3 regions of the Streptococcus sp. UBA4344 genome follow, and region 1 is predicted to be linked to each of the others. Evidence: predicted binding sites of a transcription regulator. Region 1 holds the regulator's gene; each other region holds the start of a gene.

Region 1 (5,701 bases):
GACACCAAAAGTTCCAAAGACATAGAGTCCTTTTTGTGGTTTGTCCTCAAGATTTTTAATATAATCATTCAAATAATTATAAATCTCAATACGATTAGGATCCCCAAGGTCAATATCATCAGTTGAAATATGCTTAAGACTTGTTGGCAAACCAATCAATGTCACACGATTTTTGATATCCTGACGTTTTTTAGCTTCTACCAATTCACGAGTCTCTAGATAAATAACATCAGCGTAACCTTCATTCATACTAAGAGCTGGTTTATAGCCTTTTGCTACATAAGAAGCATCTTGATTTTGAAACTTCTCACGTTCTACCATGAACTGATTAAACTTAGGAAGACTACGATTAATCTGCTCTTGAGTCAAGCCATTTGACGTGATAAAATCAGCAATTTCCTTATCCGCTAAAATAGCTTGAGTCAATTCATTAAGATCAATTCGACTTTGGCGAAGCTGTTTAGCCAAGGTTTGTCCGATTTTTTCCATCACTCACTCCTTAATCTTCTAACATGCTACGTCTAAGCTCTTCAAGTTTCGCTTTTTCTTCAGCTGTCGCAACATGCTTGTATTCTTTAGCTGTCCACTCAGGGACATTGCTTTTAGTAACTTTCGCTTTCGCCTTGCGTTCTTTGTTTCGTTGTGCAAAACTACGCATTTTAAGAACTGCCGCTTCAGCTGTAGCAATTTTTTGGAAAGCAAAATCATTTGCTACCTTCATAATATAAGGTTTATTGATATTTGCCGACTGTGTTTTGTTTAAAGTGTAAAGAACCATAACGTTAATCACTTCATCTAGGAAATTCATATTAGCTAACTCTTCTAACACTTTACGCTCACTCTCGGTAACCACCGCACGACGAGGTGCCTTGATTTTTTCGAGAAATTCTTTAGCACTCGCTTGCTTAGCTTCTCGGATAATCACTTGTTCTTTAGCATCAAATTGGTCTTTACTTTGCGCACTACCAGATTTTTTTTGCTCAAGTTGTACAGTCATTCGTTGTGGGGAAATTTTCCCATTAATAGCTGTATTCTTTGCTAAACGATAGGTATCAAACCAATTCATTGTGTATTTATCAGCTAGGCTGTAAATTAAGACAACATCAGCCTTTTCGTCCTTAAATTGTAAGCCATCGCGTAACATCAAGCGTTCAAAACTATCTAAATCGAAATGATTCTTTGATACTGTCTTTGGAACAGAAGGATTTTCATCCACTGAAAAAATATCAGAGAATTTTTTTGAAACATCACGCGCATTATCAGGTAATGTCACATCCAATTCTGCTACAGCTACTTCGCCAATTCTTTGTTCCAATAAACGGCGATAAATGGGATTAGCCAAAAAAGTTTCGCGATTCAAAGCAGGCTGTAACTTCAAGACATAGGCGTCACGTGTTTGGTATAAAACCAATAAATCCACCGCTGTTAAAATCGCCAAAGCTTCCTCAACTTCCTGCATGCTAAGTTGTAAATGGTTGAGAATTTCACTAAACTTGTGACGTTTTACACCATCATCAAAGAAAGCCAAAAGATAATCATACAACAAAACCGCATGATTTCCAATGACTGGATGATAGAGCTGAGTTAAACTATCTGAATCCAACAAAACCTTGTTATTTTTGACATAAGAAAATTCATCAATCGGTCTCATCTAGCTTACTTCTTTTCTTCTTACTACGCACGCGATTCGTAATTTGCTGAAGAAGTTCCTCAATCTCATCAACATCTTTAAATGATTTGTAAACTGAGGCAAAGCGAACATAAGTAATTTCATCAAGTTCAGCTAACTCATCCATCACAAGGTTACCAATCACAGTACTTGGAACTTCACTTTCGTATTCACTACGAATTCTTTGTTCAATACGTGACACGACTTGTTCAATATCATCACTGGATACTGGACGTTTTTGTGCACTTTGGAAAATGCCATTTAAGATTTTTTCTCGAGAAAATTGTTCACGCGTTCCATCTTTTTTAATGACTAACAAGGGTAGTTCTTCGACGCGTTCAAAGGTTGTAAAACGCGCATGACAATTTTCACATTCACGGCGTCGTCTAATAGCATTACCATCCTCAGCTTGACGGCTATCAATGACGCTCGATTTATTATAATTACATTTTGGACAACGCATACAAACACCCCATTCTACCAATTATTCTAATACTTAATTTTAACATAAATTCAATCATTATGAAAGTAATACCAGTCCTACCTGGCTCAGTTGTCGCTTTCCCTTTTCTAAGAAAATATCATGTCATACTTTATTAGAAAAACGAACAGACCGAGAAGAGAGCTCAGTCTGTCTTTTAATGTTATTCTGCCATAACTCTCGGGATAACTAAAGTAAACTCAGTCCCCTCGTCAACAACGCTGCTGACACTAACTTTAAGGTTATAAGCATCTACAATTTGCTTAAGAATGGCTAAACCAATCCCAAGCCCACCTTGTGTCGAAACACGATTTCGTGACTTATCCGTGCGATAAAAACGTTCAAAAATATGATTTAAATCATCTTGTGAAATACCTTCACCCTCATCTCGAACTTTAACAATCGCATCATCACCTAAAACATCCAAAGTCACATGGATATTTTTACTACCTGAAGAATATTTAACGCCATTATCAATTAAAATCAAAATAGCCTGTTCAAAATGATGCTTGTAAATTTCAGCATAAATACAATCATCAATTGTCGATGTCAATGAGAAACGAAAATCTGGATACAGAATACGGAAATTACCTAAAACAACTTCGATTGCCTGTCTTAAATCAGTAATTTCTCCCTTGTGAAGGTCAAAACTTCCTTGCACACGAACCATATCCAACATATCATTTACCATAATAGACATTCGATCAGCTTCATGGTATGCAGCATCAAGACTTTCACACAATATTTCAGGATCATCTTTCCCCCAACGTTGTAGCAACCCTAGGTGTCCTTTAATAACAGCAATCGGCGTTCTCAATTCGTGACTAACATCACTAACAAAACGTGTTTGCCGCTTCGCATATCCTTCAATTTGCTCCAACATATTGTCAAAAGTTGCTGATAATTTCTCAATATCATCACCAGATTTAATATCAGATCTCAAGGCTAAATCACTTGGATTTTCAGAAAGCTCTTCTAAAAACGCTTGAAAATCTCTCAACGGTTTTAACGAACGGTGAGAAACTACCATTAATAGTTTAAAAATCAAACAAGCTTCAATCAGTTCAGAAACCAGTAAAATCGCGACTAAAGCGTGACGTGCCATATAGTAAGAAGCAAAGCCTTGGTAAACTGTTACGTAGCCAATAACCTCGCGACTATCTTTAGAATAAACCTTTTCACTTTGATAAAAACCACTAAAAGCTGGTGAACGATGTGTAGTCGTTTCACCAACTTTTCCGATTTTTATTGTTGATAACACTTTATTGGTTGTCAAAACTAATTGTTTATTTTTATCATAAATAGAAACATCTTGATTATCAAAAATCAAATCATCAATACCACCTTGCTTGTCAAAAACATAGGTTTTATTGCCATCTTCAACAAGTGAACCGGTTACATTGAATTGTTCCAACAAGTCTAATAAATTACCCTCTGTTAAAGAGGTTTCTTTAGACAAAAACTCCCTAACAACTTCAATAGCTTGTTCAGTGTTGTAGCGGTCTTGTGCAAGAAAAACTCGAGTCACCCCGATATAAACAAGCAAATTAAAGACCGATAAAATGAGCAAGACCCACTGAAGAGACGTTAAGGAAATTTTTTTAGATAATGACTTTTTAAAGCACTTTATCATTATTTTTCTCGAATAATATAACCCATTCCACGAACAGTTTGGATATATGATTCTTTACCAGGAATATCTACCTTACCACGAAGGTAACGGATGTAAACATCCACGACATTTGTTTCAATGTCAGTATCATAACGCCAAACACTTGCCAAAAGTTCTTCACGTGTCATCACGCGATTAACATTTGAAAGAAGTACGCTTAACAAATCATATTCACGTTTTGTTAATGAAATTTCATCATCACCACGTACTGCAGAACGATTTTGTGGATTTAAACGAAGTCCTAATAGACCTTCTTTTGCTTGACCTTCTTTGTCTTGTTTAGAATTAGCATCTTGACGACGGAATACAGCACGAACACGAGCCAATAATTCTTCAATTGCAAATGGTTTTACAATGTAATCATCTGCTCCACGGTCAAGACCAGCAACAATATCCATAATAGAATCACGAGCTGTCATCATGATGATTGAAGTGTCTTTTTCTAAACGAAGTCGACGTGTGATTTCGAATCCGTCCATATCAGGCAACATCAAGTCCAATAGAATCAAATCGAAATCATCATCTAAAGCTGTTTGGAGCCCCAAACGTCCATTTGTCTCAACAACTACTGAATACCCCTCATGTTGTAATTCTAAAGACACAAAGCGCGCAAGATTTTTTTCATCCTCAATAATTAAAATCTTTTTACTCATTGTCACCAACCTTTTATTTAATGTAAAGATTATAAAATCTAATAATTTGCCTAGTACACAGCTATCGTTACCGTTTTAATTTTCGTTCAATTTATGAGAAAAAAATCATCCATCACTCTATCCCTTTTTAATACAATTCTCAAAAATGACCTACTCAGCCAAGTATACTATATTGCTCTAAAAGTATATCAAAGTGTAAACGATAATTCAAGAAAATTTTATCTTTTTAATGAAAATTATATTAATCTTCAAACAAGCCATTTAAGGCAGAAAATGGGTTATTTTCCTTTTTCTTTTCATTTTGTAATGCCTCATATTGATCTTCTGTCATGACTGACCAATTTTGACCTGAAGGCATATCATCTGATTGACGTTCGTCGTCACTCAAAACTTGCATTGGAATTGTCAAAAGAATATTATCGATTGCACTTTCTTCCAAATCAATAAAATCATCTTCTAGTACTAAAGCAAGATTTTCTTTAACTAAATCTTCTTTAGCGTGAAGATCAGCAGACTCAACAAAAACCTCTGATACTTCTTCAACCTGGTGAACATCCACAGGTTGCATAGAGCGACTAGATGGCAATGTAATAGTATAATCCAATCGATAGTTCAAAAGATACAATCCATCATCATATGAAACAATTCCGTTTACTGAAACTTCTTTTACATCTAAAACTTCACTTGAGCGTTGCATTAATTTTTCTTTAATATTCAAAGATTCATTAAAAGCAATCCCCTCAGTATTTTTCTTTATTTCTGAAATAGCTATCATCAACATTCTACCCCTTTTAAATTTCCATACCATTATATCAGCTTTTTTAGCTCTTGTCTTTATGTTATTGATGTCAAATCCACTATCGTAAAAAAATTATTTATTATTTTATAAAAAGCTCACAATAAATGCGAGCTTTCACTATTTTACATATGACGGAGACGATCAATACGATCTGCAATAGAAGGGTGTGTATTGAATAGAGAACTTAGGCGTTCACCTTTTTTAAGTGGGTCATTAATATACAATGCAGCACTTGCTTGGTCTACTGGATGATGCATTGGTGAAGAATTTTCAAGCTTTTGAAGTGCCTTAATCATGCCTTCTGGGTTACGAGTCAATTCAACAGAGCTAGCGTCAGCAAGAAATTCACGTTGACGTGAAATAGCAAGTTGAACTAGAGTCGCTGCCAGAGGAGCCAAGATCAATGAAATCAATGATAATATTAGCA
Region 2 (5,701 bases), on a different contig from region 1:
TCAGCATGTAGAACTAAAGCTCGATTTAAAGCTTTAACTTGCAATTCTGTTGGTTCTTCACCATTTAGCATATAAAGGAAATTAGCCGCAAAGCACAAATCCTTACGTGGTGCTACAGGTGTTTTTCCTTCACGTAAACGAGCAAAAGTTGCAATGATGGTTGGCATTTTTGCCATCAATTGAATAGATTGTTCGTAAGTTGCTTCTTCTGAATTATCTTCCGCATTAACATTGTAAACTCCGAGTAGGCTAACTGTTGAACGAAGAACACTCATTGGATGTAAGTGATTACGTGATTGAATCATAATACATTGCACAACAGCGTCACTGATAGCGTAATTATCACGAAGTAATTTTACAAAATCATCAAGTTGTGTTTTATTTGGCAAATGAAGGTTCCAAAGAAGGTAAATCACTTCTTCGAAACTTGCGTCATTGTCCATCAATTCTGAAATATTATAACCTGCGTAAGATAGATTATCATTAATAATCGAGCTAATACGGGTATTACAGGCGATTAAGTCTTTTAATCCACTTGATCCTGTCATATATTAAGCACCCCCTAATTTCTTTCTAACAACCATTGGAAGAATTCCGCCGTTTTTGTAGTAACGGATGTCAGCATCCGCATCAAAACGTACCATGGCTTTAAAGTGTTTTTCACCTGATTCATCACGTGCAATCACATCAACAATATCGTGAATACCAGGATTTTCTGAAAGGTTAATATCGTATGTTTCGTAACCTGTTAATCCAAGACTTTCAGCTGTATCACCTTCTAAGAATTGCAATGGTAAAACCCCCATCATGACAAGGTTTGAGCGGTGAATACGTTCAAAGCTTTCAGCAAGAACAGCTTTAACACCAAGAAGATTTGACCCTTTGGCAGCCCAGTCACGACTTGATCCCATACCATAGTCTTTACCAGCAATGACCAAAGTATCAACCTTATCTTCTTTATAATGCATGGCTGCATCATAGATTGGCATTAATTCACCATTGTATTTTGTATAACCACCAATTTTACCGTCGGCTAATTGGTTTTGAATTCGAATGTTGGCAAATGTTCCGCGCATCATGACTTCGTGGTTACCACGGCGGCTACCATATGAGTTGAAATCAAGGTAATCAACACCATGTTCTGTCAAATATTTAGCAGCTGGACTGTTTTTAGCGATGTTACCTGCTGGTGAAATATGGTCAGTTGTAACACTATCGCCAAATTTAGCCAATGGTTTAAGGTTTTTAAGTGGTTTGATTGCTAAATCATCACCCAAGTTATCAAAGTATGGTGGGTTTTGGATGTATGTTGAGGCTTCATTCCAATGGTAAATTTTACTTTCTTCTGTTGGAATTTGGTTCCATTTTTCACTATCTGTAAAGACATGTTCATACTCGTGTTCGAACAATTCGCGTGTGACAAATTTGTCAACATATTTTGCCACTTCATCATTTGTTGGCATAATGTCTTTAAGATAAACTGGTTCGTTATTTTGATCAAAGCCAAGTGGTTCAGTTGTCAAATCAATGTTAGTATTTCCAGCCAGAGCGTAAGCCACAACAAGTGGCGGGCTAGCAAGGAAGTTCGCTTTGACAAGTGGGTTAACACGTCCTTCAAAGTTACGGTTACCTGATAAAACTGCTGACGCTAACAAATCAGTATCTGTAATTGCCTCAGCTACTTCTGGGCGAAGGCTACCTGAGTTACCGATACATGTTGTACAACCATAACCAACAATATTAAAGCCAAGTGTATCTAGATAAGTTTGCAAACCAGAGTTTCGAAGATAACCTGTCACCACTTTTGAACCAGGAGCAAGTGATGTTTTAACTGTCGGAGCTACGCGTAGACCTCGTTCAACAGCATTTTTAGCAAGTAATCCAGCTGACATGAGTACGTAAGGATTTGATGTATTCGTACATGACGTGATAGCTGCAATTGCCACATGTCCAGTCTTAATCTCAACATCTTGATCTTCAAAATGAACAGTTGCTGTTTTATTAATTTCATCAGCTGTTAGACCAAATCCTTGAACACCTGCTTCACGTACCAAACTTTCTTGGAAAGTTTGTTTAGCTTGTGTCAAATCAATCAAATCTTGTGGACGTTTTGGTCCAGAGATACTTGGTGAAATAGTAGATAAATCAATTTCAACGACTTTAGTGTATTCAGCTTGATGTTCTGGATCGTAGAAAAGATTGTTACGTTTAGCATATTCTTTTGTCAATTCGATGTGAGTTTCATCACGGTTTGTCAAACGCATGTAGTTAAGTGTTTCATCATCGATTGGGAAATAACCACATGTTGCACCGTATTCAGGAGCCATATTAGCGATAGTTGCACGCTCTGCAAGGCTAAGATTTGAAAGACCATCACCAAAGTACTCAACGAATTTGCCGACAACTTTTTCTTGACGAAGGACTTGTGTCACTTTAAGTGCCAAGTCAGTTGCAGTCGCAATCTTAGGCAATTTACCTGTCAAACGGACACCGATGACTTCTGGAATTGGGAAGAATGACGCTTCACCAAGCATAGCTGCTTCAGCTTCAATACCTCCAACACCCCAACCAAGCACACCAATACCATTAATCATTGTTGTATGACTATCAGTACCAAACATTGAATCAGGATAAAGCATGCCATCTTTTTCAATAACAACATCGCTTAAATATTCAATATTAACTTGGTGGATAATCCCTGTTGCTGGTGGAACAGCGCGATAGTTATCAAATGATTTTTCTGCCCATTTCAAAAATTCATAACGCTCATTGTTACGTTTAAATTCCATGTTAATGTTATCTTCTAAAGCTGTGTCACAACCGAAGAAATCGACTTGAACACTGTGGTCAATAACCAAATCAACAGGAATTTCAGGATTAATAAGTTCTGCATCACCACCGTTTGAGACAATGGCATCACGCATTGAGGCAAGGTCAACCACAACTGGTACACCAGTGAAATCTTGTAGGATAACACGACTTGGTTTGAAAGGCACCTCGCCTTGGATGTTTTTAGGATTGTAAGTTGCTAAATTTTCAATGTGAGATTTTGTGACATCTACTCCATCATACTTTCTGAGTAAACTTTCAAGTAATATACGAATAGTGTAAGGGATTCTTTTGATATTTCCTCCATAATGAGAAACGGCTTCTTCAAGATTAAGGTAAGAATAGTCATTCTCTTTGAAAGAAAATTTAGATAAGAACTCTGTCATGTACGGACCCCCGATTATAATTATGGTGTTTTAATTATACAAAATTCAGAAAATTTTGTCAACATTAATTTACAGGTATATGTTAGGTTTTCTGACACAACTTGTCACCTTGTTGGTCGTTTTCCAAAAACGCTTGATATCACTACATTTTGTATCGCTTTCAGCAACAAGGTACTATATGTTGTGTTTTTGTAAGCCTTTTTGTTTGCTTTTTTGGTAAATTTTGGTTATTCTAATTAAACATTGAATTAAAAAAAGATATCGATTTATGGAGGAAAGCCTAATGGCTAACAAAATTACACTTTTTTCAAAAAATAATTGCATGCAATGCAAAATGACCAAAAAGCTTTTAGAAAAAGAGGGGGCTGATTTCCAAGAAATTAATATCGATGAGCGTCCAGACATGATTGATTACGTTAAAAGCCTTGGTTTCACTGCTGCTCCAGTTATCAAAGCCGGCGATATCGTATTCTCTGGCTTTCAACCAAGTAAGTTAAAAGAAATTGTTTAACTACACTACTTCCATCTTTAATTAGAAAGGAATTACCTTGCCCGACAAACGAGCTTGGTATCTTACTTTATGAGTCTTAAAAATCTCGGCGATGTATCATACTTTCGCCTTAATAATGAAATTAACCGTCCAGTCAATGGACAAATCCCCTTAAATAAAGATAAAGAAGCTCTGAAAGCCTTCTTTTCTGAAAATGTCATTCCCAATACAATGACTTTCAAGAACATTTCAGAAAAAATCAGCTACTTAATCACAAATGACTACATTGAAGCTGAATTCATCAGTAACTATTCACCAGAGTTCATTGAATCATTATCTGAAGAATTAAGATCTCACAATTTCCGCTTCAAATCATTCATGGCAGCCTACAAGTTTTACCAGCAATATGCATTAAAAACAAACGACGGTAGTCAATACCTTGAAAGCATCGAAGACCGTGTCCTTTTTAATGCACTCTATTTTGCCAATGGCAATGAGACATTAGCTCGTGATTTAGCCACTGAAATGATTAACCAGCGTTACCAACCAGCTACTCCTTCTTTCTTGAATGCAGGCCGTAGTCGACGAGGAGAATTTGTATCGTGTTTCCTAATTTCAGTTACTGATGACATGAACGCTATTGGACGTTCCATCAACTCAGCTCTGCAATTATCAAGAATCGGAGGCGGTGTTGGTATTAGCCTTTCAAATTTGCGTGAGGCTGGAGCTCCTATTAAAGGATATGAAGGTGCAGCATCTGGTGTGGTACCAGTCATGAAACTCTTTGAAGATAGCTTTTCATATTCTAACCAACTTGGTCAACGCCAAGGTGCCGGTGCGGTTTACCTGGATGTTTTCCACCCAGATATCATGGCTTTCTTATCTACTAAAAAAGAAAACGCTGATGAAAAAGTGCGTGTCAAAACACTGTCACTTGGAATCACCGTTCCTGATAAATTCTACGAACTAGCTCGCAAAAATGAAGACATGTATCTCTTCAGCCCATATAGTGTTGAGCGTGAGTACGGTGTTCCTTACAGCTACGTGGACATCACAGCAGAATACGACAAAATGGTTGCAAATCCTAATATTGTCAAAACTAAGATTAAAGCGCGTGATTTGGAAACTGAAATTTCAAAACTCCAACAAGAATCTGGTTATCCTTATGTAATTAACATTGACACAGCTAACCGTACTAATCCAATCGATGGTAAAATCATCATGTCAAACCTATGTTCTGAAGTTCTTCAGGTTCAAAAACCAAGCATTATCAATGATGCCCAAGAATTTGTCAAAATGGGAACAGATATTTCATGTAATTTGGGTTCAACTAACATCGTTAATATGATGACTTCTCCAGATTTTGGTCGCTCTATTAAAGCTATGACACGCGCTCTAACTTTTGTTTCAGATACGTCATCAATTGAAGCTGTGCCAACAATCAAGCATGGGAATGAACAAGCTCATACCTTTGGACTTGGTGCTATGGGACTTCACACCTACCTAGCTCAAAACCATATTCACTATGGAAGTCCGGAATCTATTGAATTTACAAACATCTATTTCATGTTGCTCAATTACTGGACATTAGTCGAATCTAATCAGATTGCCCGCGAACGCAAGCAGACATTTGTAGGATTTGAAAAGTCAAAATACGCGGACGGAAGTTACTTTGATAAATACATCACAGGTGAATTTGTACCAAAATCTGATCGCGTGAAAGAACTTTTTGCAGATCATTTTATCCCTAGTGGTAAAGATTGGGCTGAGCTTCGTGATGCTATCATAGCAGACGGGCTCTATCACCAAAATCGTTTAGCAGTTGCTCCAAATGGTTCTATTTCTTATATCAATGATGTTTCTGCGTCACTTCATCCAATTACGCAACGTATTGAAGAACGTCAAGAAAAGAAAATTGGTAAGATATATTACCCTGCTGCTGGTTTGTCGACAGATACAATTCCTTACTACACATCTGCTTATGATATGGATATGC
Region 3 (5,701 bases), on a different contig from region 1:
ACAATCCTTCATCAAGGGTGAAACGTTCACGTGAGTAGTCAACAGAGATACCCATTTTACCCCATTGTTGTTTGATTGTTGATGCGTATTCATCTTTCCATTCCCAGACTTTATCAAGGAATTTTTCACGACCAAGGTCGTAACGTGAGATACCATCTTCAGCAAGACGTGCTTCAACTTTTGCTTGTGTTGCAATCCCCGCATGGTCCATACCAGGAAGCCATAAAGTATCAAAACCTTGCATACGTTTTTGACGGATAATAATATCTTGCAAAGTTGTATCCCAAGCGTGACCAAGGTGAAGTTTACCAGTTACGTTTGGTGGTGGAATAACGATAGAATACGGATGAGCTTTCTTATCGCCAGAAGGCTTGAAAACATCTTCATCCAACCATTTTTGATAACGACCAGCTTCAACTTCAGCTGGGTTATATTTTGGTGAAAGTTCTTTTGACATAATGTGTCCTTTCTACAATTTTTTCAATAAGTCAATCAATTCAATTTATCAGGTGCTGCTGACAGCTCCTCCCACTCACTTTTTAACAATCCGTAACGCAGTAAATCACAACGTTTTCCTTGTGCATCCTTACGATCACGGATTTTTGATTCAAGAGTAAAGCCAAGCTTTTCAGCAATACGCTGGCTAGCTTTGTTGTAACTATAACATTCAATTTCGATTTTATGGAGGCCGACCAGATTAAAACCAACTTCTAAAAGCGCACGCGCAGCTTCTGGCATAATACCTTGACCCCAATAATCTGGGTGGAGTGTATAGCCCATCTCCAGCACATCATCAGCATGGCGGTGATTAAAATCAACCGAGCCAATGACTTTATTTGTCCCTTTTAAGCAAATACCATAACCAGACGGTACCTTTTGCTCAACCCAGCGCTTTGGCATAATGTTTTCAAGATAATATGCCTCTGCTTCCACACTTTCTGCAGGTGGAAAACCAGCTGGCCAAGTCACTTCTGGCAAGCTCGCATAATCAAAAATATCCTTAGCATCTGACACCAAACGCTGACGCAAGTAAAGACGTTCTGTCTCTACATCCGGAAGTTTATTGTCGTTTATCTGACCCAAAATTTTAATCATATTTTAAACTCCTTATAAAAGTTCCTAGTTTATCACTATTCTTGTCATCTAAATAACGATAAATACGTTGCTTTTCATCACCAATATACTCAATTGGAGAGAATACATTACTCTTAAAATTCCCTTTAGTATCAAGTAATGTCTCATCACACCAACGATTAATAATACGAGCTGTAAAATTGACATACTCACCAAATTCTTGAATCTGCTCTACCCGACACTCCATAGATACAGGGCATTTTTCTAATAATGGAGCATCTATTACAGAGGATAATTCATAAGGAACTGATAATAATGTCAACTTATCTCTTTTTGTTAAGAAACCGGCTTTTTCCATTAAAAAACCTTGTTCCTTAGTTGGAATATTAATCGTAAATTCTTTAAATTTACTAATTTGCTTAACTGCATTACTCCCCTTAAACATCCCAATAACTACCATATCACCCAGACTAAACGATGAACTGCATGTCGTAATGTTATAGGAAAATTTTTCATCTTTATAACCTAATATAAAAATCGGAAAAGCATAATAAAATTTTGAAGTATTAAACGTTTTTTTCATCTGTTAACACCTACAATCAAAAAATCGCCCCTGTCTTTCGACAGGGACGAACTTTTATAAATCCGCGGTACCACCCACATTCGAGTGACTAGCACTCGCAACTTTGTTATTCAGTTACAACCTTCAGCAACCAGCCTCGACATTTGTGCGGATTTCTCAATAACACCGCTCCCTGTAACAAATGGTCTTCAAGACACCTCTGAATGTTATTATTTTAACAGATTTGGTCAGCTAACGCAAATGGATTAAGCTTTGAAAGCTACGCCATTTTCTTTAAGTTTGTTAACTGTTGCTGGACCAATTCCTTTAAAGGCCAAAACTTCTTTTTCAGTGAAGTTAGCAAAATCAGAAACTGATTTGAGTCCTTCATTGTAAAGTGTCTCAACAAGTTTTGGTCGAATGCCTTCTACGGCAGAAATCGCTGAAAATTCTTCCAAAGTAAGAGTCGCTTTTGAAACAACGTTAGCAGCAGCTTTAGCAGTTGATGCAGCAGCTGTTTTGATGATACCTGCACGTTTTAATTTCAATAAATACTCTTTTTTACGATTCTTTTTCTTTGCCATTTTTAATAATTTCTCTCCCCTAAAAGATTATCTGGTAATTCGTGGAAACCTTTACCGGCTTTATAATTAGCAAATTTGCCTTGGATATAACGGTAAGCATCTAACTTACTTTCGTAACGGATGTAAGCATCAGCAGCACGTTCATCCTTATCTTCTTCCACAATTTTACGGCTGGCTTCCATTGCCATTTCATTAACTGTAATTTGTGAATCTACCCAAGCTTCAAATTCTTTTAAAAATTCTTGTTCGTAAGTCATAAATACCTCTCGTCTGATTTCCTAGGTCATATTATAACACAAACCTTGATAAAATGAGAGCCTTGTAAAGGATTTGTAACATGATTTCCATGAAACAGCTTCTTTTTCAAGATATTTTTCTGAAAAGATAGGTCAAATCATTGAAATAGCTGAAAATTTAACAACTTTTTACTCATACAATCTTGTCTTTTTCTACCATATAAGATAGAATATTAAAAATATTTTGACAAGATATTCTTGGAAGGGAGTTTTAAAATGATTTTATCGCAATTTGATGCTAAACAAGAAGCTATTATCAATCCAAAAGATATCGTACAAGCACTGCCAGATTTTCCAAAAACCGCTGTAACTTGCTTTGCAAGAGGCACTTTTGCGAGAATTTTAGCTGAATTTCCGCACCGTAAACTTACCAAAACAACTGTGGCTAATCTCGAAATTCCGGTTTATGCACTAGACTTTCACGGTCAAGAAGTTGCCTTTTTCAATTCTTATGTTGGAGCCAGTGGCTGCGTGGCTATCTTAGAAGACATTATCGCCATGGGAGCTGAAAATTTGCTTGTCTTTGGGACTTGTGGAGTACTTGATAGCAGTATCAAAGAAACATCAATCATTATCCCCACAACAGCTATTCGCGACGAAGGAACTAGTTATCACTATGCTCCTGCAGCTGATGAAATCGCCCTTAATCATACTTATCGCAAGCATTTTAAAACTTTCCTTGAGCAGCTAAATATCTCTTATACCGAAGGAAAAGTCTGGTCAACTGACGGTATTTACCGCGAAACACATGGGAAAATGTTAGCCAGAAAGGCACAAGGCGCTATTGCTGTTGATATGGAATGCTCTGCCATTGCCGCACTTGCTGAGTTTAGAAAAATTAACCATTTTCAATTCTTTTACTCAGCTGACAACTTAGATGCCGAGATTTGGGACGCTAGAACACTAGCTAACGACGCTGATTTGGAAACCAAAGACCGCATTGCAAACCTTGCCTTAAGCTTTGCAACTCAAGTATTTCAATAATAGTCTAAGAAACTCAGCCTTATTAGCTGAGTTTTTTTTGAAATTTTTTTATTGCTGTTAATGCTTGATTTTTAGCTATCTTTGACTTTTTAATCCAAAAAAATCAGTTTTAAGCTCTTGTCAAACACAAAATATAGTGCTACTATTTTATCCGGGCACAAGATATTGTGTCTAAAACTTTTGTCTCGACAAGGCAAGGCCTTAATTTGTCAAACATAGATATTATATTGGGAAAGGAGGACATGTTTCACCTATTTCCACACCATAATACTCACCCAAACATACATTTACTAACCTTTTCATAAGACAGATAGCTAAGCTATCACACATACATTAACATTTTACACATATTCACAAAATAAAAAAGCATACTGGAGGTGCATTACCATCGTGATTATTCTAGCAGGAATGATAGGAGTCGGAAAAACTACCTACACTTCTCTCTTGGCCAAAGAACTTGGCACAACAGCTTTCTTTGAACCAGTTGATAATAACCCAATTTTAGATAAATACTATGAAGACCCAGAAAAATATGGGTTTGCTTTACAAATTTACTTCTTGAACAAGCGCTTCAAATCAATCAAAGAAGCTTACGAAGCAGACAATAATGTCTTAGACCGTTCAATCTACGAAGATGCTTTATTCACTTATATCAATACCCTTCAAGGAAGCATCAGTGATCAAGAATACAATATCTATTTGGAATTGCTAGACAACATGATGGAGGAAATTGACGGACTTCCTAAAAAAGCTCCTGATTTGCTTATCTACCTCGAAGGAAGTTTCGACCACATCATGAAAAATATCAAAAAACGTGGACGTGATTTTGAACAACCAGATGACGAAAATGGTCTAACAGATTACTACAAACTCCTTCACAAGCACTACACTAAATGGTATGAAGATTACCAATACAGTCCCAAAATGAAAATCAACACCGACAACCTCGATGTTACCAAAGCTGAGGACTGGGATAAAGTGTACCAAATGATCCGTCAAGAAATGAAATCAATTGGAATTGGAGATTAACATTTTTTGAAAAAAGAACTTTCACTTAAAGAATCATTTAACAACGCTTGGAATCGTTTTGACTTAAAAGAAAAGATTTTCGTAATCTTTGCCTTCTTAGTCTCTCTCGGATTTACCCTATACGGGATGATTCCGACACTCTTTTCAGGAGACCTTAACATCTTACATGTCCTCTCAATTATCATGTCTATCTTTGGTTTTGTTGGGACATGGACGTTAGCGATTCAGTGGCAACATACCTTTAAAGCCAATGGTATTCAAAATGTTGCTGGGATTTTAGTGGCTGGCATTCAAGGTGTTTACGGTGAAATGTTCAAAAGTTGCTACTACCTTGCAACAGAGTTTATCGGTCATTATAACTGGAAAAAACGCCGCAATGATAATGGTGAATTAGTTGTTGATAAAAAATTCAGTCTAAAAGACGTTCTTATCGCTGTTTTCTTCTGGACATTTGGCTTAGGATTTATTTCTTACTGGATGGGAGGACAAAAAATTGTCCTTGATGCCATCACAAATGGACTTTCCTTTACTGCCCAACAGCGCCAAGTAAAAGGTCACATCGATGGCTACTACATTTGGCTAGTTGTTGATTTGCTCAGTTTCATCCTTTACCTATCTATCGGAAACCCAATCGTTGCCTTCAGTTACCTGGGTATGGTGGCACAAGGTTTCGTAGGAATTATCATCTGGAAGAAAAGCCAAGGACAAGAAAGTCTAACTCAAGAAAACCTAGCTTAACATCACTATAAAATAGAAAACTCAAAAAGGCTGAGACATTTTTGTCTCAGCCTTTTTGCTTATACGATTGCAATAAGTAATACGCAGTCGTTGAGTGGGGTCTAATGCGTTGATAAATCAACTTTTACAACCCTACTCAACCTTGTGGGGGTGAGAGTAAAACAGTTCAGTGAACTGTTTTAGGTCAGCAACAAGAAATTAAGACTTGCTGAGAAATCGAATTTCTTCGAAATTACCGATTTCTATCTCACTCCCTTTTTAATAATCTCATGAATTGATTTAACAGGCTGAACATCTTTTTCATGTTCTCCAAGCATTTTTTCCATCCAAATCATGTCATACCAACGGTTGAATTTATAACCCGAATCATGAAATTTTCCAACCAATTGATAACCAAGTGCTCGATGGAATTTCTCGCTTCCATTTGTCAGATA

The links. The regulator NrdR, encoded in region 1, represses ribonucleotide reductase genes. The targets are predictions, from matches to a motif close to ACACNATATATNGTGT.
Region 2: a site for NrdR is predicted at 3,387-3,402, ahead of nrdH (glutaredoxin-like protein NrdH). Genes of this name have one in related genera too.
Region 3: a site for NrdR is predicted at 3,656-3,671, ahead of B4D49_RS00470 (deoxynucleoside kinase). Genes of this name have one in related genera too.

Annotation. Positions count from the first base shown of each region.
Region 1 is NZ_DGTE01000046.1:41,104-46,804, reverse strand. It holds gene dnaI (primosomal protein DnaI) at 1-489, opposite strand, end outside; gene B4D49_RS08960 (DnaD domain protein) at 500-1,651, opposite strand; gene nrdR (transcriptional regulator NrdR) at 1,638-2,132, opposite strand; gene B4D49_RS08950 (sensor histidine kinase) at 2,314-3,783, opposite strand; gene B4D49_RS08945 (response regulator transcription factor) at 3,783-4,475, opposite strand; gene B4D49_RS08940 (YceD family protein) at 4,717-5,250, opposite strand; gene htpX (zinc metalloprotease HtpX) at 5,397-5,701, opposite strand, start outside.
Region 2 is NZ_DGTE01000006.1:10,491-16,191, reverse strand. It holds gene B4D49_RS01090 (citrate synthase) at 1-548, opposite strand, end outside; gene acnA (aconitate hydratase AcnA) at 552-3,215, opposite strand; gene nrdH (glutaredoxin-like protein NrdH) at 3,499-3,726, shown strand; gene nrdE (class 1b ribonucleoside-diphosphate reductase subunit alpha) at 3,796-5,701, shown strand, end outside.
Region 3 is NZ_DGTE01000002.1:7,375-13,075, forward strand. It holds gene B4D49_RS00440 (valine--tRNA ligase) at 1-457, opposite strand, end outside; gene B4D49_RS00445 (GNAT family N-acetyltransferase) at 493-1,095, opposite strand; gene B4D49_RS00450 (flavin reductase family protein) at 1,088-1,657, opposite strand; gene B4D49_RS00455 (helix-hairpin-helix domain-containing protein) at 1,903-2,220, opposite strand; gene B4D49_RS00460 (DUF1912 family protein) at 2,223-2,477, opposite strand; gene B4D49_RS00465 (nucleoside phosphorylase) at 2,733-3,500, shown strand; gene B4D49_RS00470 (deoxynucleoside kinase) at 3,891-4,529, shown strand; gene pnuC (nicotinamide riboside transporter PnuC) at 4,536-5,267, shown strand; gene B4D49_RS00480 (GNAT family N-acetyltransferase) at 5,510-5,701, opposite strand, start outside.